Regions from separate parts of the Streptomyces sp. NPDC111656 genome, predicted to be linked through region 2. Evidence: predicted binding sites of a transcription regulator. Region 2 holds the regulator's gene; the other holds the start of a gene.
The links. The regulator HrcA, encoded in region 2, represses chaperone genes, less so after heat shock. The targets are predictions, from matches to a motif close to TTNGCACTCNGNNNNNCNGAGTGCNAA.
Positions count from the first base shown of each region.

Region 1: the regulator HrcA is predicted to act here: its motif matches at 4,528-4,554, upstream of groL (chaperonin GroEL).

Region 1 covers NZ_JBVKCA010000010.1:185,498-200,050, forward strand. The annotation lists gene ACZ7M3_RS28440 (carboxylesterase/lipase family protein) at 1-1,309, opposite strand, end outside; gene ACZ7M3_RS28445 (NADH:flavin oxidoreductase) at 1,464-2,588, opposite strand; gene groL (chaperonin GroEL) at 2,779-4,401, opposite strand; gene ACZ7M3_RS28455 (cold-shock protein) at 4,757-4,963, opposite strand; gene ACZ7M3_RS28460 (MoaD/ThiS family protein) at 5,424-5,699, opposite strand; gene thrC (threonine synthase) at 5,814-7,142, opposite strand; SAM riboswitch class I at 7,160-7,306, opposite strand; gene ACZ7M3_RS28470 (glucosyl-3-phosphoglycerate synthase) at 7,486-8,430, shown strand; gene ACZ7M3_RS28475 (alpha,alpha-trehalose-phosphate synthase (UDP-forming)) at 8,570-9,967, shown strand; gene otsB (trehalose-phosphatase) at 9,975-10,850, opposite strand; gene ACZ7M3_RS28485 (DUF3263 domain-containing protein) at 10,914-11,141, opposite strand; gene ACZ7M3_RS28490 (ABC transporter substrate-binding protein) at 11,176-12,453, opposite strand; gene ACZ7M3_RS28495 (ROK family protein) at 12,603-13,559, shown strand; gene nagA (N-acetylglucosamine-6-phosphate deacetylase) at 13,559-14,553, shown strand, end outside.
Region 2 covers NZ_JBVKCA010000004.1:156,506-171,058, forward strand. The annotation lists gene ACZ7M3_RS14075 (SpoIIE family protein phosphatase) at 1-88, shown strand, start outside; gene hemW (radical SAM family heme chaperone HemW) at 202-1,434, shown strand; gene ACZ7M3_RS14085 (DUF3097 domain-containing protein) at 1,703-2,509, opposite strand; gene ACZ7M3_RS14090 (MBL fold metallo-hydrolase) at 2,541-3,341, opposite strand; gene hrcA (heat-inducible transcriptional repressor HrcA) at 3,568-4,590, shown strand; gene dnaJ (molecular chaperone DnaJ) at 4,591-5,727, shown strand; gene ACZ7M3_RS14105 (nitronate monooxygenase) at 5,839-6,927, shown strand; gene ACZ7M3_RS14110 (16S rRNA (uracil(1498)-N(3))-methyltransferase) at 6,924-7,673, shown strand; gene ACZ7M3_RS14115 (VOC family protein) at 7,696-8,088, shown strand; gene ACZ7M3_RS14120 (hypothetical protein) at 8,200-8,781, shown strand; gene ACZ7M3_RS14125 (S41 family peptidase) at 8,827-12,072, shown strand; gene ACZ7M3_RS14130 (histidine triad nucleotide-binding protein) at 12,150-12,503, shown strand; gene ACZ7M3_RS14135 (ribonuclease Z) at 12,510-13,415, shown strand; gene ACZ7M3_RS14140 (adenosine deaminase) at 13,462-14,454, shown strand; gene ACZ7M3_RS14145 (MFS transporter) at 14,467-14,553, opposite strand, start outside.

The DNA.
Region 1 (14,553 bases), on a different contig from region 2:
GCGGTATGTCGAGCCCGTGGCAGGCACCGAGCGCGCCTCCGTAGGCGGGCGCGGGCCAGGCCAGCTCGTAGACGTGCACGCGGCCACCGCCCGCGATCTGCGCCTCGGCCAGACGCAACGAGGGCATACGGAACACCGCGTCGGAGTGCACCCACTCGTAGAGCTCCTCGGGAGAGGCGTCGGGAAAGGCGGCGCGGTAGGCCCGCTCGCCGTCAGCCCCGAAGCCCGAACCCGGTCCCAGGCCCATTCCTATTCCCGGTCCCGGTCCCGGTCCCGGGCCGAAGGTGCGCAGTGCCGCCGTCGCCTGTTCATCCGTGATCGTCCCGAGTCGGCCGCCCAGCGCGGCGAACAGCCGGTACTCGTTCCGTGTGTGCCCGACGATCAGTTCCACGTCCCGTGCCGAGCCGGCCGCCAGCGCCTGCCAGGGGGCGGTCGGCAGTACCTCTCCGTCGACGACGGGCGAGAAAGCGGTGAGCGTGTGGGCGACCATGCCCCACCTGTCCTCGAACTCCCGCATCTTGGGCCCCAACGCCTCGCCCACGGCGGTCAGTCGGCGGGGATCCACCGAGGACAGGTCGGCGGCCGTCGGACGCAGACCCGCCTCGGCGGCGATGGCGGCGGCGATGTCGCGGGCGAGCTCGTCGGAGAAGAAGGGGCCGGGCATGCTCTGCGCGATCGCCCGACCGAACAGCCCCGCCGCGCCGGGCATGGCCAGCAACGAGGCGACGGACCCGGCGCCCGCGGACTCACCGAAGACGGTGACCCGGCCGGGGTCGCCGCCGAAGGCCGCGATGTTCTCCCGTACCCATTCCAGGGCCGCGACCTGGTCGAGCAGCCCCCGGTTGGCGGGGGCTCCGTCGATCCGGGCGAAACCCTCCACGCCGAGGCGGTAGTTGAGGGTGACGACCACCAGGTCGCCGTCGCGGGCGATGCGGCGCGCGTCGTATCCGGGGCTGCCGGAGTGGCCGAGCTTGTAGGCGCCGCCGTAGATCCAGACCATCACCGGACGGCGGGCGGCCGGGTCCGGGTCGGGCGTCCAGACGTTCACGGTCAGCCAGTCGTCGCCCATGGGGGCGTCGATCACCCCGGTACGGCCCTGGAATCCCGACTCCTGCGGGGGCGGCGGCCCGAAGGCGAACGCGTCGCGGGTGCCGTCCCAGGCGGTCACCGGACGCGGGGCGGCGAACCGCGCGTCCCCCACCGGCGGTTCGGCGAACGGAATGCCCCGGAAGACCACCAGTCCGTCCTCCCGGCGACCACGCACCGCACCGGCGTGGGTGCGCACCACGCTCGCTCCTGCTGACGTCACGACGGCTCCCCGGGTACAGGTGGAACGGAACGGTTCCTTGAGGGAACAGCGTGCTACGAAACAGCCAGGCGATCACCCCCCGGGGATGGGGAGGCGATCGCCTGGATGCGATTTCGGACAGGTCGGGTCACGTCAGGTCCGACCGGCCCGAGGCTCAGCTGAGCGTGCGCAGCGCCGCCGCGTCGTACGCCTTCAGCTCGTCGAACCGCCCGTCCAGCACCTTCGCCGCCCACTGCGGATCCTGGAGCAGCGCGCGGCCGATGGCGACCATGTCGAACTCGTCGCGCTCCAGGCGGTCCAGGAGTTCGTCGATGCCCTTGACCGGGGCACCCTCGCCCTGGAAGCCCTTGAGGAAGTCGCCGTCGAGGCCGACCGAGCCGACGGTGATGACCGGCTTGCCCGTCAGCTTCTTCGTCCAGCCGGCGAGGTTGAGGTCGGAGCCGTCGAACTCGGGGAGCCAGTAGCGGCGCGTGGAGGCGTGGAAGGCGTCCACACCGGCCTCGGCCAGCGGGGTCAGGATCGCCTCCAGCTCCTCCGGGGTCTCGGCGAGCCGGGCGTCGTACGCCTGCTGCTTCCACTGGGAGTAGCGGAAGAGGACTGGGAAGGAGGGCGACACGGCGGCGCGGACCGCGGCCGCGATCTCCGCCGCGAACTTCGTACGGGCCACGGGGTCGCCGCCGTACGTGTCGGTCCGGCGGTTGGTGCCCGACCACAGGAACTGGTCGATGAGGTAGCCGTGCGCGCCGTGCAGCTCGACTCCGTCGAAGCCGATGCGCTCGGCCTCGGCCGCGGCCTCGGCGAACGCCTCGACGACATCGTCCAGGTCCTGCTGGGTCATGGCCTTGCCGGTGACCTCGGCGTCCGCGGAGCCGATGCCGGACGGGCCGACGGCCGGCGCGTCCGCGAACGGCGGCTGTCCCGCCTCACGCACCATGCCGATGTGCCACAGCTGCGGGACGATCGTGCCGCCCGCCGCGTGCACGGCGTCGGCGACCTTCGCCCAGCCCGCGAGCTGCTCCTCGCCGTGGAAGCGCGGCACGCGGTCGCTCTGCCCGGCCGAGTCGTGGCCGACGTACGTGCCCTCGGTGACGATGAGGCCCACGCCCGCGGCGGCGCGGCGGGCGTAGTACTCGGCCACGTCCTCACCGGGGACGCCGCCCGGGGAGAACTGCCGGGTCATCGGTGCCATCGCGATCCGGTTCGGGACGGTCAGGCCGTTCAGCGAGACAGGGCGGGACAGGATCTCGGCCGCGCGGGAGGCGGGTGCAGTCGTAGACACGTGTGGGGGCTCCTCGGGTACCGGATGGTATGTGCGTATGCATCGATGGTGCGTCAACCACAACTCTCCGGCCGTTCATGTCATTCCGGCCGCCCGGCACCTCGCCCTGTGACCCCGGACACGCCCGAGGGCGGCACCCCCTGTTTCCAGGGAGTGCCGCCCTCGGCAGGAAAACCGATCCTCGGAAGGATCAGAAGTCCATGTCACCGCCCGGCATGCCGCCCGGAGCGGCCGCGGCGGCCTTCTCCGGCTTGTCGGCGATGACGGCCTCGGTGGTCAGGAACAGCGCGGCGATGGAGGCGGCGTTCTGCAGGGCAGAGCGCGTCACCTTCGCCGGGTCGATGATGCCCTCGGCGATCATGTCGACGTACTCACCGGTCGCAGCGTTCAGGCCGTGGCCGACGGGCAGGTTGCGCACCTTCTCGACGATGACGCCACCCTCGAGACCACCGTTGACGGCGATCTGCTTGAGCGGGGCCTCCAGGGCGAGCCGCACGGCGTTGGCGCCGGTCGCCTCGTCACCCGAGAGCTCGAGCTTCTCGAAGACCGAGGAGGCCTGGATGAGGGCCACGCCACCACCGGCGACGATGCCCTCCTCGACGGCCGCCTTCGCGTTGCGAACGGCGTCCTCGATGCGGTGCTTGCGCTCCTTGAGCTCGACCTCGGTGGCGGCACCGGCCTTGATGACGGCCACGCCGCCGGCCAGCTTCGCCAGGCGCTCCTGGAGCTTCTCGCGGTCGTAGTCCGAGTCGGAGTTCTCGATCTCGGCACGGATCTGGTTGACCCGGCCCTGGACCTGGTCGGCGGAGCCGGAGCCGTCCACGATCGTGGTCTCGTCCTTGGTGATGACGACCTTGCGGGCACGGCCCAGCAGGTCCAGACCCGCGTTCTCCAGCTTGAGGCCGACCTCCTCGGAGATGACCTCGCCGCCCGTGAGGATGGCGATGTCGCCGAGCATGGCCTTGCGGCGGTCACCGAAGCCCGGAGCCTTGACGGCGACGGACTTGAAGGTGCCACGGATCTTGTTGACGACCAGGGTCGACAGGGCCTCGCCCTCGACGTCCTCGGCGATGATCAGCAGGGGCTTGCCGCCCTGCATGACCTTCTCCAGCAGCGGGAGCAGGTCCTTGACCGAGGAGATCTTGGAGTTGGCGATCAGGATGTACGGGTCGTCGAGGACGGCCTCCATACGCTCCATGTCGGTGGCGAAGTACGCCGAGATGTAGCCCTTGTCGAAGCGCATACCCTCGGTGAGCTCAAGCTCCAGACCGAAGGTCTGGGACTCCTCGACGGTGATGACGCCTTCCTTGCCGACCTTGTCCATCGCCTCGGCGATGAGCTCGCCGATCTGGGTGTCGGCGGCGGAGATGGAGGCCGTGGAAGCGATCTGCTCCTTGGTCTCGACATCCTTGGCCTGCTCAAGAAGGGCACCGGAGACGGCCTCGACGGCCTTCTCGATACCACGCTTGAGAGCCATCGGGTTGGCGCCGGCGGCTACGTTGCGCAGGCCCTCGCGGACGAGCGCCTGGGCGAGAACGGTCGCCGTCGTCGTACCGTCACCGGCGACGTCGTCCGTCTTCTTGGCGACTTCCTTGACCAGCTCGGCGCCGATCTTCTCGTACGGGTCCTCGAGCTCGATCTCCTTGGCGATGGAAACACCATCGTTGGTGATCGTGGGGGCGCCCCACTTCTTCTCGAGGACGACGTTGCGGCCCTTGGGGCCAAGGGTGACCTTGACGGCGTCGGCGAGCTGGTTCATCCCGCGCTCGAGACCGCGCCGTGCCTCCTCGTCGAACGCGATGATCTTGGCCATGTGAAGTGGTCCTCCCGGACTGGGGTGGATTGCTCCGGACCGCGCTGGCGCCCGCGACGGACGGCCTGCCTGCCCCGTGGTTCCTTGCACCACCTGGCCTGCGGGCCTCACCGACCCGGTCCTTCGTTATCACTCTCACCTTCAGAGTGCTAACGCCAATGATTAGCACTCGCCCCTGCCGAGTGCAAGCGCCTTCCCTTGATCCGCAGGTGAGAAGGGGCGCGCAACCCGCGCGTCGCGCCGGTGCGCGAGCGGACCCACGACGGCGTCATGACAGTGCACGGACAGACCGAAGGGCTCGTACCCCATGGGATACGAGCCCTTCGTCACGTCGAACAGTCAGTCGGCGCGTGCTTCAGCTGGTCGCGAGCCGGACCATGTCCGCCTGCGGCCCTTTCTGGCCCTGCGAGATCTCGAAATCGACCCGCTGACCCTCTTCCAGGGTGCGGTAGCCGTCCATCTGAATCGCGCTGTAGTGGACGAATACATCCGCACCACCGTCGACCGCGATGAAGCCGTACCCCTTCTCCGCGTTGAACCACTTGACGGTGCCCTGAGCCATGCCTAACTCCCCTATTACTGGCCCTTGCACAGGACCGCACTTCGCGGACCCGGGTCAGACCTCACCCCCCAACGGTTGGGGGTGTGCGCCGGAACGCGTCGACCGCGGCTGAATGTATCTGTCCAACTGCCGTCTGCAACAGGTCAATCGGACGAGAATTCCGGGCACGGCTGATCGGGAATATAGGGAGAATTTGCGAAGATTCAGGGCAAGTCGGGCCCCATAAAAGCCGTATAAGGCTCAAAAGCGCGGGACACTTTGGCTACTTCTTGTCGGACTTCGGGCGCGAACTCATATGCGCCCGGCATGCAAAGTGGAGCCGGTTCCCCAACTGTACCCCGCTCAACCATACAGAATTGCCCCCTCCGCTTCTCTCACGGAGGGGGCAATTCGATGAACTCTCGGTAATTGGCATTACCAAGGGTAACTATCTCACCCTGGGTAACGGCACGCGAGGAGGTCAGCCACCGGCGACGGCGGGGATGATCGAGACGCCCACGCCGTCCGGCGTCGCCGTCTCCAGACCCTGCTCGAAGCGGACGTCGTCGTCGTTCACGTAGACGTTGACGAACCGGCGCAGCTTGCCCTGGTCGTCCAGGACGCGCGCGGCGATACCCGTGTGGTTCTTCTCCAGATCCGCGATGACCTCACCGAGGGTCCCACCCTCGGCCGTCACCTCGGCCTGACCACCGGTGTAGGTGCGCAGGATGGTGGGGATGCGGACGGAAACGCTCATTCTTGTGACCTCCGGTCAGGTAAGGGCTTTTAGGGGCGCGGGGTGTTGCTAAATATGCGGCTCCGCCGCGTGGGCGCGACCAGCGCCCACCGGCCCGCAGACGAACAACGACGCTTACGCGAGCCCAGCTTCCCTGAAGGACTCAAGGCTGGGGCGGATCGTCGCGGTGAGCCCGGTACCCGCCACCGCGTCCAGCGTCTTCAGACCATCACCGGTGTTCAGGACGACGGTGGTCAGACTCGGGTCGAGGAGCCCGTTCTCGATCAGCTTCTTGGTGACACCCACGGTCACCCCACCCGCCGTCTCCGCGAAGATCCCCTCCGTACGCGCGAGCAACTTGATCGCGTCGACGACCTGATCGTCGTTCACGTCCTCCACGGCCCCACCCGTACGCCGCGCGATGTCCAGCACGTACGGCCCGTCGGCCGGGTTGCCGATGGCGAGCGACTTGGCGATGGTGTTCGGCTTCTGGGGCCGTACGACGTCGTGGCCCGCCTTGTAGGCGACGGACACCGGCGAGCACCCCTCGGCCTGGGCACCGAAGATCTTGTACGGCTTGTCCTCGACCAGTCCGAGCTTGATCAGCTCCTGAAGACCCTTGTCGATCTTCGTGAGCTGGGAGCCGGAGGCGATGGGGATCACCAGCTGGTCGGGGAGCTTCCACCCCAGCTGCTCGCAGATCTCGTACGCCAGGGTCTTGGAGCCCTCCGCGTAGTACGGCCGCAGGTTGACGTTGACGAAGCCCCAGCCCTCGCCGGCCGGGTCGCCGATCAGCTCGGAGCAGAAGCGGTTCACGTCGTCGTAGTTGCCCTCGATGCCGACGAGCTCACCGCCGTAGATCGCGGCCATGACGACCTTGCCCTGCTCCAGGTCGTGCGGGATGAACACGCAGGAGCGGAAACCGGCCCGGGCGGCGGCGGCGCCGACGGCGCCGGCGAGGTTGCCGGTGGAGGAGCAGGAGAGGGTGGTGAAGTTGAAGGCGCGGGCCGCTTCGATGGCCTGGGCGACGACGCGGTCCTTGAAGGAGTGCGTCGGGTTGCCGGAGTCGTCCTTGACGAAGAGCTTGCCGGCCTCGACGCCCAGCGCGCGGGCGAGGTTGTCGGCCTTGACGAGCTTGGTCCAGCCGGGGTTGATGTTCGGCTTGTCGGCGACGTCGGCCGGGACGGGCAGCAGCGGCGCATAACGCCAGATGTTCGCGGGGCCCGCTTCGATGCGCGCCCGGAGCTCTTCGGTTTCGTAGGCCGAGAAGTCGTACGCGATCTCCAGCGGGCCGAAACACTCCTCGCAGGCGAAGACCGGGCCGAGCGGCACGCGGTGCCCGCACTCGCGGCAGGAAAGCGCGGCGGCGGGTCCGAGATCCACACCGACTACGGTGGTGGTGTCGCCCGCGACAGGGTTCGTGGTGCTTGCAACAGTCGAACTTGCAACAGTCTGCGCAGCCATGGAGGCGAGGCCCTTTCTCCTCATCTTCCTCACGACGCACTTCGCCGTGAGACGGATTTGGCACCTTCCCTAGCCGGGAGCCTCGCCACATCAATGTGACAGGACCAGCTGGAGGGTTGCCGGGGCTTCATCGGGCCGTATCCCTCTGCCCCTCTGGATGAGCGGTATTCGGTTGTGTCGTGCGGGTGGTGCGGTGGTCCGCAAATGATCTACGACATGCGATGGTCATCCGCGTTGTTCAAGACTGTAACCGAAGGCCAGGACAGTTGAGATAGTCGTCCGAACCGCGAGATGGATCACACCGTGAGACACCGGGTGATCAGACAGTGAGGAGCCGCAGACTGTGCTGAAGGAAACTGAGCGCTGGCTGAGCAATCGCTCCTGGTCCGTGACCGATCGCCCGCTCCACAGACTCATGTCCGCCAAACGGGCCACGGGCTCCTCGGTGAGCGTCGTCCTGCCTGCGCTGAACGAGGAGGAGACGGTCGGCGAGATCGTCGCCGTCATCCGCCACGACCTGATGCAGCAGGTGCCCCTCGTCGACGAGATCGTCGTCGTCGACTCGGGCTCGACCGACCGCACCTCGCAGGTGGCCGCCGCGGCGGGCGCGCGCGTGGTGCACCGGGACGAGATCCTGCCGCGCATCCCGACCGTGCCCGGCAAGGGCGAGGTGCTGTGGCGTTCCCTCCTCGTGACGAGCGGGGACATCGTCTGTTTCATCGACGCGGACCTGAAGGAGTTCTCCTCGGACTTCGTCTCCGGGATCGTGGGGCCGCTGCTCACCGAGCCCGGTGTGGACCTCGTCAAGGCGATGTACGACCGTCCGCTCGGCGGTGCGGCGGGGCAGGGCGGCCGGGTCACCGAACTCATGGCCCGCCCCCTCCTCAACATGCACTGGCCGCAGCTGGCCGGCTTCGTGCAGCCGCTCGGCGGGGAGTACGCGGCCCGCCGCTCGCTGCTCGAACAGCTCCCCTTCCCCGTCGGGTACGGGATCGAGCTGGGCATGCTGGTCGACGCCCTGCACCTGGTGGGCCTGGACGCGCTCGCCCAGGTCGACGTGGGCGTGCGCAAGCACCGCCACCAGGACGGGCAGGCGCTGGGCCGGATGTCCGCCGCGATCTACCGCACGGCCCAGCTCCGGCTGGCCCGCGGCCACCTGATCCGCCCGGCCCTCACCCAGTTCGAACGGAGCGGGGACGGTTTCGAGCCGCGTACCTACTCGGTCGACACGGAGGAACGTCCCCCGATGGTCGAAATCGCCGAGTACCAGAAACGCAGGGCGGCGTAGAAGCACCCCGTCAGGGGCGCGGGGCTGTGACACATATGCGGCTCCGCCGCGTGGGCGCGACAAGCCCCCACCGGCCCGCAGACGGCATACGGCTGAAGGGAACGTTTGAGCGTTTCGACGCCGGGCTAGGTTTCGAGGCATGGCTTCCCCCGCTTCAACGCAAGGCGCCCACAACATCCTCGTCGCCTCCAACCGCGGCCCGGTCACCTACGAGGTCCAGGAGGACGGCTCGCTGCGCGCCAGGCGCGGTGGCGGCGGGCTGGTCTCGGGCCTCTCCGCGATCGGGCCGGACGCGGGCGCCCTGTGGGTGTGCTCGGCGCTCGGCGCCGGCGACCGCGAGGCGGTCCGGCGCGGGGTCGCCGAGGACGGCGTACGGATGCTGGACATCGACGCCGACGTGCACGCGGACGCGTACAACGGCATCGCGAACTCCGTGCTGTGGTTCGTCCACCACATGCTGTACCAGACCCCGCTGGAGCCGGTCTTCGACGCGGAGTTCCGGCGCCAGTGGGCGTCGTACGAGGCGTACAACCGCGCGTTCGCCGAAGCGCTGGCCGCGGAGGCGGCGCCGGGCGCGGTGGTGATCGTCCAGGACTACCACCTGACCCTCGTCCCCGGGATGCTCCGCGAGCTCCGCCCCGACCTGCGGATCGGCCACTTCTCGCACACCCCCTGGGCGCCGGTCGACTACTTCCGGATGCTGCCCGACGACATCGCCGAACAGGTGCTGCGCGGCATGCTCGGCGCGGACCGGCTCGGCTTCCTGACTCAGCGCTGGGCGGACGCGTTCACCGCCTGCTGCGACGCGCTCGTCGGCGGGCTCGGCGACACCCGGATCGGCGTGCACGGGCTCGGCGCGGACGCGGACTTCCTGCGCAGGCGCTCACACGAGGCGGACGTCGCCGACCGCATGGCCGCGCTGCGCGAGCAGATCGGCGAGGGCCGCAGGACGATCGTGCGGGTCGACCGGACCGAGCTGTCGAAGAACATCGTGCGGGGCCTGCTGGCGTACCGGCAGCTGCTGGCGGACCACTCGGAGTGGCGCGAGCGCGTCGTCCACGTGGCCTTCGCCTACCCCTCGCGTCAGGACCTGGCCGTCTACCGCGACTACACGGCCGAGGTGCAGCGCGTGGCGACCGAGATCAACGACCGGTACGGGACGCCGGGCTGGACCCCTGTCGTCCTCCACGTCAAGGACGACTTCGCCCGCTCCCTGGCCGCGTACCGGCTCGCCGACGTCGCCCTCGTCAACCCCATCCGCGACGGCATGAACCTCGTCGCCAAGGAGGTGCCGGTCGTCTCCGACGAGGGGTGCGTGCTGGTGCTCTCCCGGGAGGCGGGGGCGTACGAGGAGCTGGGCGAGGACGCGGTGGTGGTGAACCCGTACGACGTGGTCGGCACCGCGCGGGCGCTGGACGCGGCGCTGACCATGCCGGTGGGGGAACGGGCGGAACGCACGAAGCGGTTGGCTGCCGCCGGGACGGCGTTGCCTCCGGCGCAGTGGTTTCTTGAGCAGCTGCGGGAGTTGGAGGGCTGAGTAGGGATCAACGGTCCAGGCGACTCGCCAATGCCTTCAGCAGGCGTACGACTCCCGCCGGGCCGTCGACCACGAGATCCGCCCGTTCGGCCAGTTCGGTGACTTCCGCGCTGCCGCTGCACACCAGCAGGCCCAGGACGCCGTCCGAGCGGAGTTTGTCGACGGCGGCGAAGGCGGGGAGGTCGCCCAGGTCGTCGCCGGCGTACATGACGGCTTCGGCGCGGACCTCGCGGACGTACTCCAGGAGGGCGACGCCCTTGTCCATGCCCGGGGGACGGAGTTCGAGGACCATCCGACCGGGTTCGACGATCAGGCCGTGACGGGTGGCGAGGTCGGTGAGGGGTTCGCGCAGTGCCTCGAACGCGGCCTGGGGGTCCTCCGCGCGGCGGGTGTGGACCGCGACGGCGCGGCCCTTCTCCTCGATCCAGGTGCCGTGCCAGGCGCCGATCCCGTCGAGGACCCCGGGCAGCTCGGCGCGGACGGCGGCGACGCCGGGGTGCGGGGCGGGGGCGTTGACGGTGCCGGTGCGGGCGTCCCAGCGTTCGGCGCCGTAGTGGCCGAGGACGACGAGGTGGTCGAGGCCCGGGACGCCCGCGAAGCCGCCGTGGCGGACCGCCACGCCGGCCGGGCGGCCGGTGACGACGGCGACGGAGGCGACCTTCGGGGCGAGGGCCGCGAGGGCGGGGACCGCGTCGGGGTGGGCGCGGGCCTGCTCCGGGTCGGCGACGATGGGGGCGAGTGTTCCGTCGAAGTCGAGCGCGATGACGGCCCGGTCGGGCCGGGTGAGGATGGCGTCGAGGCCGTCGCGTCCGGCGGGGGTCACGGGTGTCGGCAAGGGTTCCGTGACGTCCGGGGATTCCGGGTTTTCCGAGTGGCTGCCCATGCTCCGACCCTATCCGCGCGCCCCCGGGCGCACCCACGGCTCACCGAGTCACGTCGGGCGGTGTCAGCGTTCCGCACGGCGGGTGTCCCGGATGCGGCGGAGGCGGTTCACCGTGATCGGGTCGTGGGCGAGGGCGCGGGGGTCGTCGAGGAGGGCGTTGAGGAGTTGGTAGTAGCGGACGGGGGCGAGGCCGAGTTGCTCGCGTATCGCTCGTTCCTTCGCGCCGGGCCCCGCGAAGGAACGGCGCTCCATGGCGAGGATCCCCCGCTCCCTCCCGCTCAGTTCGTCCATGACCGCACCGTAGCGCCCGCCACCGACAGCGGAGCTACCCCGCGGAGTCCCTCGTGGTCGCCGTCTGCTGGAGCGAGCCGAGGATCCCGGCCGGGCTGCCGTCCGGGGAGACCGCCTTGCCGATCTGCTTCTTGATGTCGGCGCTGACGGCGGCCCAGGACGTCTTGCCGACCGGATAGAGCTGGGAGGAGGCGAGCTCGTCCAGGAACGGGGTGAGGTCCGCGTCGTCGCTGTCCGCCGTCATCGCCTCGGACGCGGACGTCGTGACCGGCAGCAGGTCGTACTCGTGCGAGAAGGCGAGCACGTTCTTCTCGCTGTAGACGTAGTCGAGGAACGTACCGATCTGTTCCTGGTGGCCGTTCTTCTTGAAGGCCATCATCCAGTCGGCGACACCCATCGCGGCCCGGGTCTTCCCGCTGACGCCGGGCATCGGCACCATCCCGAACTTCACGCCCTTGTCGGCGGCCATCTTCATCAGCGTGGGGTGCCCGTTGAGCATCCCGACCTCGCCGCGCGCGAACGCCGCGAAGGCGTCCGCACGATTGAGCTTCGCGGGCGCGACCGGTCCGGTCAGCCCCTTGCCGACCAGGTCGTCCTTGAGCCAGGTGAGGGTGGCGACGTTCTGGGCGGAGTCGAGGCTGTAGGTGCCGACGTCGTCGGTGTAGCCGTCGCCGCCGCTCAGCAGCCACTGCATGGTCTCGGCCTGCGCCTCCTCGGGACCGAGGGGCAGCGCGTACGGGATCTTCACTCCCCGGGCCTTCAGCGCCCGCGCGTCGGCGGCCAGCTCGCTCCAGGTCGTCGGCGCGCTGAGACCCGCGGCGGCGAACAGCTTCGTGTTGTAGAAGAGCAGCCGGGTGGAGGCGGCGAACGGCATGCCGTACTGCACCCGGTTCATCTTCCCCGCGTCGGTGAGCTGCGCGACGAAGTCGGCCTGGACGGGTATGGAGAGCACCTCTTCGGCCTTGTACAGCTCGCCCTTGTCGGCGTAGTCGGCGTACGCGCCGATCTGCGCCATGTCGGGGGCGTCACCCCGCGCCACCATCTCCTTGACCTTGCGGTCGACGTCCGTCCACGGGTAGACGGTGACCTCGACCTTGGTCCCGGGGTGGTCGGCCTCGTACGCCTTGACGAGCTTGTCCCAGTACTTCTGGGAACTGTTGGCCTTGGAGTCCCCGTAGTCGGCGGCCACGAGTCTGAGGGTCACGTCCCCGGAACCGGCCGAGCCGCCGCAGCCCGCGAGAGCCGCCGTCATGCCCAGCGCGGACGCCGCCGCGATCAGTACCGTCCTACGTCCTGCCCTACGCCGCTGCACCGCACTTCTCCCAACCCCCGGCCGCCCCTGTCCCGGGGCTGCCCGTCTTTGCTTCTGCGTTCATTGCATCCGTCTCGGAATGCGGATACAAGGTCTACACCACGCGAGTGGACTAGACCTCTCCTGGGGTAAGGGGCGACACTGTCCCCGTGAGACATGTCATCGCCCTCGATGTGGGCGGCACCGGGATGAAGGCCGCCCTGGTCGGGTCGGAGGGCGAGCTCCTCCACCAGGCCCGCCGCGCCACCGGCCGCGAGCGCGGTCCGGACGCCGTGGTCGACGCGATCCTCGACTTCGCGGCCGAGCTGCGCGCGTACGGCGAGCACCACCTCGGCGAGGCCGCGGCGGCCGCCGGAGTCGCCGTCCCCGGCATCGTCGACGCCGACCGGGGCGTGGCGGTGTACTCGGCCAACCTGGGCTGGCGCGACGTCCCGATGCGCCGGCTGCTCGGCGACCGGCTGGGCGGGGTGCCGGTGGCGCTCGGACACGACGTGCGCACCGGCGGGCTCGCGGAGGGCCGGATCGGCGCGGGGCAGGGGGCCGACCGTTTCCTGTTCGTCCCCCTGGGCACCGGCATCGCGGGCGCGATCGGCATCGACGGCGGTGTCGAGGCGGGCGCGCACGGTTTCGCGGGCGAGATCGGCCATGTCGTCGTACGCCCCGGCGGGACCCCGTGTCCGTGCGGACAGCACGGCTGTCTGGAGCGGTACGCGTCCGCCGCCGCCGTCAGCCAGGCCTGGTCGAAGGCCTGCGGGGACCCGGCGGCCGACGCCGCCGACTGCGCGAAGGCCGTCGAGTCCGGGGACGCGCGGGCGCGGGAGGTCTGGCAGGACGCCATCGACGCGCTCGCCGACGGGCTCGTCACCGCGCTCACCCTGCTGGATCCACGCACGCTGATCATCGGTGGCGGTCTCGCCGAGGCCGGGGAAACCTTGTTCACACCGCTACGGGCCGCCGTCGAGCGGCGCGTCACCTTCCAGAAACTGCCGTCCCTCGTCCCCGCGGCCCTCGGGGACACCGCCGGCTGCCTGGGCGCGGGCCTGCTGGCCTGGGACCTGCTGAATCAGCCGACCACTTCCCGACCGACTTCGGAGGTAACCACCTGATGGCCCCTAGAACGGTTCTCGCCGGTGCCAGGGTGGTACTGCCCACCGGAGTCGTCGACGACGGTCGTGTGATCGTCGACGGCACACGCATCGCCGGCAGCGCGCCCTCGTCGGCGCGGACACTGGACCTGTCGGGCCACTGGCTCGTCCCCGGCTTCGTGGACCTCCACAACCACGGCGGCGGCGGTGCCTCCTTCACCTCCGGGACCGTCGAGGAGGTCCTCCAGGGCGTCCACACCCACCGGCTGCACGGCACCACCACCCTCGTCGCCTCGACCGTGACCGGCGACATGGACGGCCTCGCCCAGCGCGCCGGGCTGCTCTCCGAGCTGGCCGAGCAGGGCGACATCGCGGGCATCCACTTCGAGGGCCCCTTCATCTCGCCGTGCCGCAAGGGCGCGCACTCCGAGGAACTGCTGCGCGACCCGGACCCGGCCGAGGTCCGCAAGCTGGTCGACGCGGCGCGCGGCCGGGCCAGCATGGTCACCCTCGCCACCGAACTGCCGGGCGGCATCGACTCCGTACGCCTGCTGGCCGAGCACGGGGTGATCGCGGCGATCGGGCACACGGACGCGACGTACGAGCAGACGGTGGAGGCCATCGACGCGGGCGCGACCGTCGCCACGCACCTGTTCAACGCCATGCCCGCGCTCGGACACCGCACGCCCGGCCCGATCGCCGCCCTCCTCGAGGACGAGCGGATCACCGTCGAGCTGATCAACGACGGCACCCACCTCCACCCCGCCGCGCTCCAGCTGGCGTTCCATCACGCGGGCGCGGACCGGGTGGCGTTCATCACCGACGCCATGGACGCGGCGGGCTTCGGCGACGGCCGCTATCGGCTCGGCCCGCTGGAGGTCGAGGTCAGCGAGGGGGTCGCCCGGCTGGTGGAGGGCGGCTCGATCGCGGGCTCCACGCTCACCCTCGACCGCGCCTTCCAGCGGGCGGTGACCGTCGACCGGCTGCCGGTCGAGGACATCGTCGCGGCCCTGTC
Region 2 (14,553 bases):
GATCCGGCGGCTCGTGCACGAGTTCGGCAGCAAGCCGCCGGAGGACGACCTGGCGTTGTTGGTGCTGCAGGCGGAGTGGACGGAGTAGGGCGGAGTCGGGGGAGCGGGGAGAGTGGGGAGAGTGGGAGGAGCGGGGGAGAGAGAAACCGCAGGTGAGTGGCGGGAAAGGGGTATGTGGCCGGGTACGGGACAATGGAAGGCATGCCTTCCGCACTTCCCGACGGTGAGCCCGTCCCCGACGACGGGGCGCTGCCCGCGCACGCCCTGGCCGGCGCCGCCGAGCGACCTCTCGGCTTCTACCTCCACGTGCCGTACTGCGCGACCCGCTGCGGCTACTGCGACTTCAACACCTACACGGCGACCGAGCTGCGGGGCACCGGAGGCGTGCTCGCCTCCCGCGACAACTACGCGGACACGCTGATCGACGAGGTCCGGCTCGCCCGCAAGGTCCTCGGCGACGACCCGCGACCCGTCCGTACGGTGTTCGTCGGCGGCGGTACTCCCACGCTGCTGGCCGCCGACGACCTCGTACGGATGCTGGGGGCGATCCGGGACGAGTTCGGGCTCGCGGACGACGCGGAGATCACGACCGAGGCGAACCCGGAGTCGGTTGATCCGCGGTATCTGGAGACGCTCAGGGCCGGAGGGTTCAACCGGATCTCGTTCGGCATGCAGAGTGCCCGGCAGCACGTCCTCAAGGTGCTCGACCGTACGCACACCCCCGGTCGGCCCGAGGCATGTGTCGCGGAGGCGCGCGCGGTCGGGTTCGAGCATGTGAACCTCGACCTGATCTACGGCACGCCCGGTGAGTCCGACGACGACTGGCGGGCCTCGCTCGACGCCGCGCTCGGTGCCGGGCCCGACCATGTCTCCGCGTACGCGCTGATCGTCGAGGAGGGGACGCAGCTCGCCCGTCGTATCCGGCGGGGCGAGGTGCCGATGACGGACGACGATGTGCATGCGGACCGGTATCTGATCGCCGACGAGGTGCTGTCCGGGGCGGGGTTCGACTGGTACGAGGTGTCCAACTGGGCCACTTCCGCCGCCGGGCGGTGCCTTCACAACGAGCTGTACTGGCGGGGTGCCGACTGGTGGGGGGCCGGGCCCGGGGCCCACAGCCATGTGGGCGGGGTGCGGTGGTGGAACGTGAAGCATCCCGGGGCGTATGCGGGGGCGTTGGCCGCGGGGCGGTCTCCGGGGGCGGGGCGGGAGCTGCTCTCGGAGGAGGACCGGCGGGTGGAGCGGATTCTGTTGGAGCTGCGGCTTCGGGAGGGGTGTCCGTTGTCGTTGCTGCGGGTGGAGGGGCTTGCGGCGGCGGGGCGTGCGTTGTCGGAGGGGTTGCTCGAATCCGGGCCGTATGGGGAGGGGCGGGCGGTTCTTACGTTGCGGGGGCGGTTGCTGGCGGACGCGGTCGTACGAGACCTGGTGGACTGAGGGGGCTGCGCCCCCACGCCCCGGCTGTGTTCTTGGGCTGCGGGTGGGTGGGGGTCGTTCGCGCAGTTCCCCGCGCCCCTAGGGGATCGGGGCTGCGCCCCGGATCCTTTGTCCGTGCGGGGTTCTTGGGCTGCGGGTGGGTGGGGGTTGTTCGCGCAGTTCCCCGCGCCCCTAAAGACCCCGGGTCGTTCGGCGTTTTGGAGCGAGGTCGGGGGACGCACCCCACCCACCCCGGCCCGCGACCTCCAGCCCGTCCGGTGAACGTGTGTCAGTGCGGGGCTGTGACGAAGTCGATGAGTTCTTCTACTCGGCCCAGGAGTTCTGGCTGCAGGTCCTTGTAGGAGCGGACGTGGGACAGGATGTGCTGCCAGGCGGCGCCGGTGTTGTCGGGCCAACCGAGGGCGCGGCAGACGCCGGTTTTCCAGTCCTGGCCGTGGGGGACCCGGGGCCAGGACGGGATGCCCACGGACGACGGCTTCACGGCTTCCCAGATGTCGATGTAGGGGTGGCCGAGGACCAGGGCGTGGTCGCTCGTGACCGACGCCGCGATACGGGACTCCTTGCTGCCGGGCACCAGGTGGTCGACGAGGACGCCGAGGCGGGCGTCCGGGCCGGGTGAGAAGTCCGCCACGATCGCGGGCAGGTCGTCGACGCCCTCCAGGTACTCGACCACGACGCCCTCGATGCGCAGATCGTCGCCCCAGACCCGTTCGACCAGCTCGGCGTCGTGGCGGCCCTCCACGTAGATCCGGCCGGCACGGGCGACCCGGGCCCGCGCGCCGGGGACGGCCACCGAACCGGAGGCCGTGCGGGCGGGACGGACGGGGGTGGTGGAGGAGGGGCGGGTGAGAGTGACCACCTGGCCCTCCAGGAGGAAGCCGCGCGGTTCCAGGGGGAACACGCGGTGCTTGCCGAAGCGGTCCTCCAGCGTCACCGTGCCCGCCTCGCAGCGGATCACCGCACCGCAGAAACCGGTACCCGGCTCCTCGACCACCAGACCCGGCTCCGCCGGAACCTCCGGCACGGGCTTGGGCTTCTTCCACGGCGGAGTCAGGTCCGGAGAGTACTGGCGCATTCGGATGACGATAGGAGAAGCCCGGCGGCGCTCAACGCGACACGCCGAAATCCGACGCGTCGAAACCCGGCGTGGCGAGACCCGGCCCGCCGATATCCGGCCCGCCGATATCCGACACGCCGAAACGCGCGGCCAGCGCGTCCCGCTGGGACCGTACGAACCCGGCGTCCACCACCGCTCCGTGACCGGGCACGTACAGCGCGTCCTCGCCCCCGAGTTCGAGCAACCTGTCGAGAGCCCCGGGCCAACGCGACGGTACGGCGTCGGGGCCCGCCTGGGGCTCGCCGGACTCCTCGACCAGGTCGCCGCAGAACACCACCGTCGGCTCGCCCGGCACCACGACCACGAGGTCGTGGGCGGTGTGGCCCTCGCCCGTCCGCACCAGCAGGACCTCGACGCCGCCGGCCAGCTCGAGATGTTGGGTGCCGCACACGTAGTTCCGGGGACGCACCAGGGTGTCCGCCGCGTCCTCCGCCGCCCGCGCGTCCAGCCCGCCCCGTACCGCGTCCGTGTACAGCTCCTCGCGCCCGTGCTCGTACACCTCGGCCGAGCCACCCGCGACGAGGACCTCCGCGCCCGCGAACGCCGCCGCGCCCAGGACATGGTCGAAGTGGGGGTGGGTGAGCGCGAGGAAGGTCACACGGCGGCCGGCGAGCGCCTGCGCCTCCCCGCGCAACCGTGCGCCCTCCGCGAGGCTCGACCCCGGGTCGATGATCAGCGCCCCGCCCTCGCTCACGACCAGCCCGACCGTGCAGTCCCAGACCGGAAGCCGCCGCCGCCCCACCCGCGGCGTCAGCTGCTCCCACCCGGCCTCTTCCCAAGTCACCTTCATACGCCGACGCTAGCGGTGAGAGCGTGGACGGTACGACATCGGGGGCAGGGACGGTGTGACATCACGGGACACGTCGGTGTACGTCCGTGCACCTTGCACAAGATCGCGGGGCCGCCCTTGCCGGGGCCGTACCCACCGGCCGTACACTGGGCCGGGGAATGCTGGCACTCGCACACGCTGAGTGCCAAGCGAGGCGCCGAGGGGTCGAGAGCTGGAGGTGTGCGCGATGCTCAGTGAACGCAGGCTCGAAGTGCTGCGCGCCATCGTCCAGGACTATGTCGGCACCGACGAGCCGGTCGCGGTCGGTTCCAAGGCGCTGACCGAGCGGCACCGGCTGGGAGTGTCCCCGGCCACCGTCCGCAACGACATGGCGGCCCTGGAGGACGAGGGGTACATCGCCCAGCCGCACACCAGCGCCGGGCGGATCCCCACCGACAAGGGCTACCGGCTCTTCGTCGACAAGCTCGCCGGCGTCAAGCCGATGACCGCGCCCGAGCGGCGGGCCATTCAGAACTTCCTGGATGGTGCCGTTGATCTCGACGATGTCGTCGGGCGGACGGTGCGGCTGCTCGCGCAGCTGACCCGGCAGGTCGCCGTCGTGCAGTATCCGTCGCTGACGAGATCGACCGTGCGGCATGTGGAGCTGCTGTCCCTCGCCCCCGCCCGTGTGATGCTCGTGCTGATCACGGACACCGGGCGGGTCGAGCAGCGCATGATCGACTGCCCGGCCCCGTTCGGAGAAACGTCTCTCGCGGATCTGCGGGCCCGGCTCAACAGCAGGGTCGCGGGCCGTCGCTTCGCGGACGTCCCGCAGCTCGTGCAGGACCTCCCGGACGCGTTCGAGGCGGAGGACCGAGGTACGGTCGCGACGGTGCTCTCCACTCTTCTGGAGACGCTCGTCGAGGAGACCGAGGAGCGGCTGATGATCGGCGGAACCGCCAATCTGACGCGCTTCGGACATGACTTCCCTCTCACCATCCGGCCGGTGCTCGAAGCGCTGGAGGAGCAGGTCGTGCTTCTCAAGTTGCTTGGTGAGGCCGGGGATTCGAGCATGACCGTGCGAATCGGTCACGAGAACGCGTATGAGGGACTCAACTCCACGTCCGTGGTCTCGGTCGGCTACGGTTCGGGCGACGAGGCAGTAGCGAAACTCGGCGTGGTCGGACCGACCCGCATGGATTACCCCGGCACGATGGGAGCGGTACGAGCGGTGGCACGGTACGTCGGACAGATCCTGGCGGAGTCTTAAGTGGCCACGGACTACTACGCCGTACTCGGCGTGCGCCGCGACGCGTCCCAGGACGAGATCAAGAAGGCCTTCCGGCGGCTCGCACGCGAGCTGCACCCGGACGTCAATCCCGATCCGAAGACGCAGGAGCGGTTCAAGGAGATCAACGCCGCGTACGAGGTGTTGTCGGACCCGCAGAAGAAGCAGGTCTACGACCTCGGCGGCGACCCGCTGTCCCAGTCGGGCGGCGGCGGTGCGGGCGGCTTCGGCGCCGGCGGGTTCGGGAACTTCTCGGACATCATGGACGCCTTCTTCGGTACGGCGTCGCAGCGCGGTCCGCGGTCGCGTACGCGGCGTGGCCAGGACGCCATGATCCGGCTCGAGATCGAGCTGGACGAGGCGGCCTTCGGCACGACGAAGGACATCCAGGTCGACACCGCTGTCGTCTGCGCCACCTGCAACGGTGAGGGCGCGGCGCCGGGTACCTCGGCCCAGACCTGCGACATGTGTCGCGGGCGGGGTGAGGTGTCCCAGGTCACGCGGTCCTTCCTCGGGCAGGTCATGACCTCCCGGCCGTGTCCGCAGTGCCAGGGCTTCGGGACCGTCGTCCCGACTCCCTGCCCCGAGTGCGCCGGTGACGGACGGGTCCGGTCGCGTCGCACGCTGACCGTCAAGATCCCCGCCGGTGTCGACAACGGCACGCGGATCCAGCTCGCGGGCGAGGGCGAGGTCGGGCCCGGTGGCGGTCCCGCCGGTGACCTCTACGTCGAGATCCACGAGCTGCCGCACTCCACGTTCCAGCGGCGCGGGGACGACCTGCACTGCACGGTGACCATTCCGATGACCGCGGCCTCGCTCGGCACCAAGGTGCCGCTGGAGACCCTCGACGGTCTCGAGGAGGTCGACATCCGTCCGGGCACGCAGTCCGGGCAGTCGATTCCGCTGCACGGGCGGGGTGTCACACATCTGCGGGGCGGTGGCCGCGGTGACCTCATCGTGCACGTCGAGGTGACCACGCCCACGAAGCTCGATGCCGAGCAGGAGCGGTTGCTGCGGGAGCTGGCGATACTGCGGGGCGAGGAGCGGCCCACCGGGCAGTTCCAGCCCGGGCAGCAGGGTCTGTTCTCGCGCCTGAAGGACGCGTTCAACGGTCGCTGACGGGTGTTCCCGGGGGCTCCGCCCCCGGGCGCTCGAGCGTCCATCCCGGTGGCCTATGCCAGGCGGAAGGCCCGATTCGGACTTGTTCGGTGGACGTGACAACATGCCGTCATGTCCACCGCACTGACCGATCTCTTCCCTCACCCGATCGTGCAGGCCCCCATGGCGGGCGGCGTCTCCGTCCCGGATCTCGCGGCCGCCGTGTCCGAGGCCGGCGGGCTCGGGTTCCTTGCCGCCGGGTACAAGACCGCCGACGGCATGTACCAGGAGATCAAGCAGTTGCGCGGGCTCACGGGCTGCCCCTTCGGGGTCAATCTGTTCATGCCGCAGCCCGAGTACGCGGACCCCGCCGCGGTCGAGGTCTACGCCCACCAGCTCGCGGGCGAGTCCTCCTGGTACGAGACCGAACTCGGTGAACCGGACAGTGGCCGTGACGACGGCTACGACGCCAAGCTCGCCGTCCTCCACGACAACCCGGTGCCGGTGGTCTCGTTCCACTTCGGCGTCCCGAGCACCGACGTCCTGGACTCCCTGCGCCGCGCCGGCACCCTCACCGTGATCACCGCGACCACGGCCGAGGAGGCCCTCGCCGTCCAGCGGGCCGGCGCCGACGCGGTCATCGTGCAGGGCGTGGAGGCGGGCGGCCACCAGGGCACCCACCGCGACAACCCGGAGACGGACGGCACGGGTGTCGGGCTGCTTTCGCTGATCGCGCAGGTGCGCGAGACCGTGGACATCCCGATCATCGCCGCCGGCGGCATCATGCGCGGCAGCCAGATCGCCGCGGTGCTCGCCGCGGGCGCGAACGCGGCGCAGCTCGGCACCGCGTTCCTCGCCACCCCGGAGTCCGGCGCCAACGCGGTGCACAAGCAGGCGCTGACCAACCCGTTGTTCGTACGGACGGAACTGACGCGCGCGTTCTCCGGCCGGCCGGCGCGCGGCCTGGTGAACCGCTTCCTGCGCGAGCACGGCCCTTACGCGCCCGCCGCGTACCCCGAGGTCCACCACCTCACCTCCCCGCTGCGCAAGGCGGCCGCCAAGGCGGGCGACGCGCAGGGCATGGCGCTGTGGGCGGGGCAGGGGCACCGCATGGCGCGCGAGCTGCCCGCCGGGCAGCTGGTGGAGGTGCTGAGCGCGGAGCTCGAGGAGGCCAGGACAGCGTTGTCGGCCGCCGGGGAAGCGGGGGGTGAGGTCCGATGACGGCACCGGTGTTCGTGGTCGAGCACTTCGAGGCGGGCAGCGGCGGACGGTACGTGCTCGACGGCCCGGAGGGGCGCCACGCCGTCTCCGTGAAGCGGTTGAACCCTGGTGAGGACGTCGTCCTCACGGACGGCGCCGGGCGGTGGGCCGAGTGTGTGGTCGTCGCCACCGAGGGCAAGGACCGGCTGATCGTCCAGATGGACTCGTACGGCGAGGAGCCCGCGGAGGAGCCCCGTATCACCGTCGTCCAGGCGCTTCCCAAGGGCGACCGGGGCGAGGTGGCCGTGGAGACGATGACCGAGACCGGCGTCGACGCGATCGTCCCCTGGGCCGCCTCCCGCTGCATCACCCAGTGGAAGGGCGACCGGGGTCTGAAGGCGCTCGCCAAGTGGCGGGCCACGGCCCGGGAGGCCGGCAAGCAGTCGCGCCGGGTGCGCTTCCCGGAGGTCGCGGACGCGGCGACGACCAAACAGGTTGCCGCACTTCTGGCCAATGCCGACTTCGCGGCGGTGCTGCACGAGGACACAGAGGTCGGCACCGAGCCGTTCGTGACGGCCGCACTCCCCGCCTCGGGCGAGATCGTGCTGGTGGTCGGCCCCGAGGGCGGGATCTCCCCCGAGGAGATCGAGCTGTTCACCGGGGCGGGCGCGAAGACGTGCCACCTGGGGCGTACCGTGCTGCGTACATCGACCGCTGGGACGGTGGCGACCGCGCTGCTGATGGCGCGCACCGGCCGCTGGTCCTGACCTCGCGCGCACGGGGGACGCCTTGGAACTCGCCCAAGTACGGCTGCTCGTCTCGGACTTCCCGGTCTGCTACCACTTCTACGCGGAGGTCCTCGGCCTCAAGCCCCAGTCGGGCGCGACCGAAGGACCGTACGAGAAGTTCAGTCCCACCGTCGGTTCGGCGGGCATCGCGCTCCAGGACCGCGCGATGATGGCCCGGATACTCGGTGAACTGGGCGACTCGGCGAGCGGCCACCGCTCGCTTGTGGTCCTGCGCGTCGACGACCTCGACTCCTACTGCGAGGCCATCACCTCGCGTGGCGCCGTCCTCGTGCACGGGCCGGACTTCATGACGGACCGGATGCGGGTCGCCCATCTCAAGGACCCCGAGGGCAATCTGGTGGAACTTCAGGAGTGGCTCCTCCTGCGGACCTGACAGAGTTTCACGCATACGCGTTCGACGGGGGACCACGAGGGTGTGTAGTGGCCGTATGGGGTCTACCGCGACGCCCGTGACAGTGGCACTCTGCCGTCTATGGGGGCATTGATGCGTATTCGACGAGTGGTGAGGCGACTGGTGACGGGCCGTCGGGGACCGATGGTCGCCGGGCTCGCCGTGGTGAGCGCCTTCGGGGTGGCCGCGTGCGAACCGGTCGGCGGGCTGAGCGCCTCCGCGGTGGCGTACACGACCGACCGGGCCGGGACCGCGGAGCTGCAGCGGCGGCACGTCGACGTGCAGTACCTGAGCTGCACCGGGTCCTACGGCGGCGGGAACAAGGCCTACACCCCGGGGCGCACACCGTCGGCCTCGAGTTCCACGCCCTCCGTGGTGGAGGTGGACTGCCGGGGACAGACCAAGGACCGGCGGGAGATCACCATCACCGGGAAGGTCACCCGCGAGGTCGAGGGCAAGTGCGTCCGCGGGGACCTGACGGCCAAGGTGGGCGGCAAGAAGTGGTTCCACGTGAACGTACTGGGCAACTGCAACGCCCCGAGCACGCCCTCGTACACGCCCCCCACCTACGGCGCGCCCACCTACCACCGTCCGGGCCCCACCACCACCGTCACCGTGACGAAGACCATGTGGTGCAAGGGCGATCCCACCTGCTGGCCCTCCCAGGGCAAGTGATCCAAACCCCTGTCGGGCCGAGCTGTCCCTGCATAGGGTGATCGGGTGACTCAGTCTGCATCGTCCGCGTCGTCGGTATCGCCCGCGTATCTCCGGTTTCCGCATCTGCACGGCGAGCTGGTCGCCTTCACCGCCGAGGACGACGTCTGGGTCGCCCCCCTCGACGGCGGCGGTCGCGCCTGGCGGGTCAGCGCCGACAACATGCCGGTGAACCATCCCCGCATCTCCCCGGACGGTACGACCGTCGCCTGGACGTCGTCCCGCGACGGAGCGCCCGAGGTGCACGCCGCGCCCCTGGAGGGCGGACCGTCCACGCGGCTGACGTACTGGGGGAGTTCGAAGACCCAGGTGCGCGGCTGGACCCCGGACGGCCAGGTGCTCGCGCTCAGCACCCAGGGCCAGGCCAGCCTGCGCCGCAGCTGGGCCCGGGCCGTCCCGCTCGACGGGGGCCCCGCGACCACCCTCCCGTACGGGCCGGTCGGCGATGTGGTCCACGGCGGTCCGGGTGTGCTGCTGCTGTCCGCTCCGATGGGGCGCGAGGCCGCCTGGTGGAAGCGGTACCGGGGCGGCACGGCGGGCAAGTTGTGGATCGACAGGGCCGGCGGCGACGGGGCGGGGTCCGGCGAGTTCGTACGGCTGCACGAGGACCTGGACGGGAACCTCGAATACCCCCTGTGGGTGGGGGAGCGCGTCGCCTTCCTCTCCGACCACGAGGGTGTCGGAGCGCTCTACTCCTCCCTCGCCGACGGCTCCGATCTGCGCCGCCACACGCCGATCGACGGCTTCTACGCCCGGCATGCGGCGACCGACGGCGCCCGGGTCGTGTACGCGTCCGCCGGTGAACTGTGGCTCCTGGACGACCTGGACGGCGCCGAGCCGCGCCGGCTCGACCTGCGGCTCGGCGGGCAGCGCGTCGACCAGCAGCCGCACCTCGTGAGCGCCTCCCGCTGGTTCTCGGCCGCCGCCCCCGACCACACCGGACGCGGCAGCGCGGTCTCCGTGCGCGGCGCCGTCCACTGGGTCACCCACCGCTCGGGGCCGGCCCGCGCGCTCGCCGCCCGGCCCGGTGTGCGCGCCCGGCTGCCCCGCGCCTTCCGGGTGGAGGGCGAGGAGTACGTGGTGTGGGTGACGGACGCGGCGGGCGACGACGCGCTGGAGTTCGCCCCGGCGACCGGCCTCGCGCCCGGAGCGACCCCGCGCCGGCTCGCCGCCGGACAGCTGGGACGGGTCCTCGGGCTCTCCATGGCCCCCGACGGCAGCCGCGCCGCCGTCGCCTCGCACGACGGACGGGTGCTGCTCGTCGAGCGGGAGACCGGAGAGGTGAGGGAGGTCGACCGGAGCGAGGACGGCGAGGTCTCCGGGCTGGTCTTCTCGCCGGACTCCGCCTGGCTCGCCTGGTCGCACCCCGGTCCGCGCCCGCTGCGCCAGCTCAAGCTGGCCAACACCGCCGACCTGTCGGTGACCGAGGCGACCCCGCTCCGCTTCCGCGACTACGCACCCGCGTTCACCCTCGACGGCAAGCACCTCGCCTTCCTCTCGGCCCGCTCCTTCGACCCCGTCTACGACGAACACGTCTTCGACCTCGCGTTCGTCGGGGGCTCCCGGCCGCATCTGATCACCCTGGCCGCCACCACCCCGTCCCCCTTCGGACCGCAGCGCCACGGCCGCCCCTTCGAGGCACCCGACAAGGACGAGACACCCGACAGTGAGGGCGCCCCCACCACCCGGATCGACCTCGACGGACTCGCCGACCGGATCGTCCCGTTCCCCGTCGAGGCGGCCCGCTACTCGACCCTGCGCGCCGCCAAGGACGGGCTGCTGTGGCTGCGCCACCCGGTCGTCGGAGTCCTCGGCGCCTCCCGCGCCACTCCGAACGACCCGGACCCGAAGACCGAACTGGAGCGCTACGACCTCGCCCAGCAGCGCGTCGAGCACCTCGCCGCGGACGCCGACCACTTCGCCGTCAGCGGCGACGGCAAACGCGTCCTGCTGTGGACCGACGGCAAGCTCAAGGTCGTCCCCAGCGACCGCCGCGCCTCGAACGACGACGAGAGCGACACGAACATCACCGTCGACCTCTCCCGGGTCCGCCAGACCGTCGACCCGGCCGCCGAGTGGCGGCAGATGTACGACGAGACCGGCCGCCTCATGCGCGACAACTTCTGGCGGCCCGACCTGGGCGGGGTCGACTGGGACGGCGTACTGGACCGCTACCGGCCGGTGCTCGAACGGGTCGCCACCCACGACGACCTCGTCGACCTGCTGTGGGAAGTGCAGGGCGAGCTCGGCACCTCGCACGCGTACGTGACCCCGCGCGGCGGCTGGGGCGGCGGCGACCGGGCGCAGGGACTGCTCGGGGCGGACATCTCCCGTCACGAGGACGGCAGTTGGCGCATCGACCGGATCCTCCCCTCGGAGACCTCCGACCCGGACGCGCGGGCGCCGCTCGCCGCGCCCGGCGTCGCGGTGCGCGCGGGGGACGCGATCGTCGCGGTCGCCGGGCAGCCGGTGGACCCGGTGGCCGGACCCGGGCCGCTGCTCGTCGGCACCGCGGGCAAGCCGGTCGAGCTGACCGTCTCCCCGTCGGGCGGCGGCGATCCGCGGCACGCCGTCGTCGTCCCGCTCGCCGACGAGGAGCCGCTGCGCTACCACGCCTGGGTCGCGGACCGGCGCGCCTACGTCCACGAGAAGTCCGGCGGACGGCTCGGCTATCTCCATGTGCCCGACATGCAGGCGCCCGGCTGGGCCCAGATCCACCGCGACCTGCGGGTCGAGGTGGCCAGGGAAGGGCTGGTCGTGGACGTCCGGGAGAACCGCGGCGGCCACACCTCCCAGTTGGTCGTGGAGAAGCTCGCGCGGCGGATCGTGGGCTGGGACCTGCCGCGCGGGATGCGGCCGTACAGCTATCCGGAGGACGCGCCGCGCGGACCGGTCGTCGCCGTCGCCAACGAGTTCTCCGGCTCGGACGGCGACATCGTCAACGCGGCGATCAAGGCGCTGGGCATCGGGCCGGTCGTCGGGACACGGACGTGGGGCGGGGTCGTCGGCATCGACAGCCGGTACCGGCTCGTCGACGGCACCCTCGTCACCCAGCCCAAGTACGCGTTCTGGCTGGACGGTTACGGGTGGGGCGTGGAGAACCACGGTGTCGACCCGGACGTCGAGGTCGTCCAGACGCCGCAGGACTACGCGGCCGGGCGCGACGCGCAGCTCGACGAGGCGATCCGGATCGCGCTGGCCGCGCTCGCGGAGAACCCCGCCAAGGCGGCGCCGACGCTCCCGGAGCTCTGATCCGGGCATCCACCCCCACCTACCGAGGCCGATACGATGCACGACGTAATGATCAGACGGCGTGAGGAGGCACACGCATGACGGGAGCACCGCAGGACGACTGTCTGTTCTGCAAGATCGTCGAGGGGCACGTTCCCGCGAACGTCGTCCGGGAGACCGACACGACCGTCGCCTTCCGCGACATAAACCCCCAGGCGCCCACGCACATCCTGGTCATCCCCAAGGTGCACCACCCGGACGCGGCCTCCCTCGCCGCCGCCGACCCCGCCATCGCCGCGGACCTGCTGCGCGAGGCCGGCGAGGTGGCGTCCGAGGAGAAGCTGGAGAGCTACCGCATCGTGTTCAACACGGGCAGCGGCGCGGGCCAGACCGTCTTCCACGCGCACGCCCACCTCCTGGGCGGTCGTGGCATGCAGTGGCCGCCGGGGTAACCGACCTTGTCCGTACGTGAACTGGTGGTCCTCGGCACCGCCAGCCAGGTCCCCACCCGGCACCGCAACCACAACGGCTATCTGCTGCGCTGGGACGGGGAGGGCCTGCTCTTCGACCCCGGTGAGGGCACCCAGCGGCAGATGCTGCGAGCCGGGGTCGCCGCGCACGACCTGCACCGGATCTGCGTCACCCACTTCCACGGCGACCACTCCCTCGGTCTCGCCGGGGTGATCCAGCGCATCAACCTCGACCGTGTCCCGCACGAGGTGACCGCGCACTACCCACGCTCCGGGCAGCGCTTCTTCGACCGGCTGCGGTACGCGACGGCCTACCGCGAGACCGTCGAGCTGACCGAGGCACCGGTCGAGGCGGACGGGGTGCTCGCGACCACCCCCTCGTACACCCTGGAGGCCCGCAGGCTCTCCCACCCCGTGGAGTCCTTCGGCTACCGGCTGGTCGAGCCGGACGGCCGGCGGATGCTGCCCGAACTGCTCGCGGAGCACGGGATCAAGGGGCCGGACGTGGGGCGGATCCAGCGCGAGGGCGCGCTCGGCGGGGTCTCGCTCGACGACGTGAGCGAGGTGCGGCGCGGACAGCGGTTCGCGTTCGTCATGGACACGCGGCTGTGTGCGGGTGTGGACGCCCTCGCCGAGGACTGCGACCTCCTCGTCATCGAGTCGACGTTCCTGGACGGGGATCACCAACTCGCCGTCGACCACGGCCACCTGACGGCTGGTCAGGCCGGACGGGCGGCGCGGGACGCGGGCGTACGGCATCTGGTGCTCACGCACTTCAGCCAGCGGTACTCCGAACCGGACGAGTTCGAGCGACAGGCCCGGGCCGCCGGGTTCGAGGGCGAGCTGACCGTGGCGCGCGACCTGGTGCGGGTGCCGGTGCCGAAGCGCCGATGAGTCGGCGGCGCACGAGATCGTCGGTATACGCCCGTACGATATTTCGATGCCCCTCCCCAAAGCAGAACTGCACCTCCACATCGAAGGCACCCTCGAACCCGAGCTGGCCTTCGAGCTCGCCGCGCGCAACGGCGTCACGCTCCCGTACGCGGACACCGAGGAACTGCGCAAGGCGTATCTCTTCGACGACCTCCAGTCGTTCCTGAACCTGTACTACGAGCTCATGGCCGTCCTGCGGACCGAGCAGGACTTCGCCGACCTCGCCGACGCCTACCTCGCACGGGCCGCCGCGCAGGGCGTGCGACACGCGGAGATCTTCTTCGACCCGCAGGCCCACATCGCCCGGGGGGTCGGCATGGGCACGGTCGTCGAGGGACTGCATCGGGCGCTCTCCCGCAGCGAGGAGACGCACGGCGTCTCCACCCAGCTGATCATGTGCTTCCTGCGTGACGAGTCCGCCGAGTCGGCGCTTGCGACCCTGGAGGCCGCGAAGCCCTACCTCGACCGGATCGTCGGCATCGGCCTCGACTCCGCCGAGGTCGGGCACCCGCCGGTCAAGTTCCGCGAGGTCTACGAGGCCGCCGCCGCGCTCGGCCTGCGGCGCGTCGCCCACGCGGGCGAGGAGGGGCCGCCGGCGTACATCACCGAGGCGCTGGACGTGCTCGGCGTCGAGCGCATCGACCACGGGCTGCGCTGCATGGAGGACCCCGAGCTGGTCGAGCGGCTCGTACGGGACCGGGTGCCGCTGACGCTCTGCCCGCTGTCGAACGTACGGCTGCGCGCCGTGGACGTCCTGGAGGACCACCCGCTGCCCGCGATGCTGGACGCCGGGCTGCTGTGCACGGTCAACTCCGACGATCCCGCGTACTTCGGCGGGTACGTCGCCGACAACTTCCACGCGGTGCACGAGGCGCTCGGGCTGGACCGGGAGCGGATGCGGGAGCTGGCGCGCAACTCGTTCGTGGCGTCCTTCCTCGAGCACGACGAGGAGCGGCGGGCGCGCTACCTCGCCGAGGTCGAGGCGTACGAGTTCGGATAGACCGCGGCGGGACTACCTGCTTGCGGGCCCCGGTCCGGCCGCCGCACCCGCGGTCGCCTGCCGGGGCCCTGCCGTGTCGTACGCCGTCCGGGGTGCCGG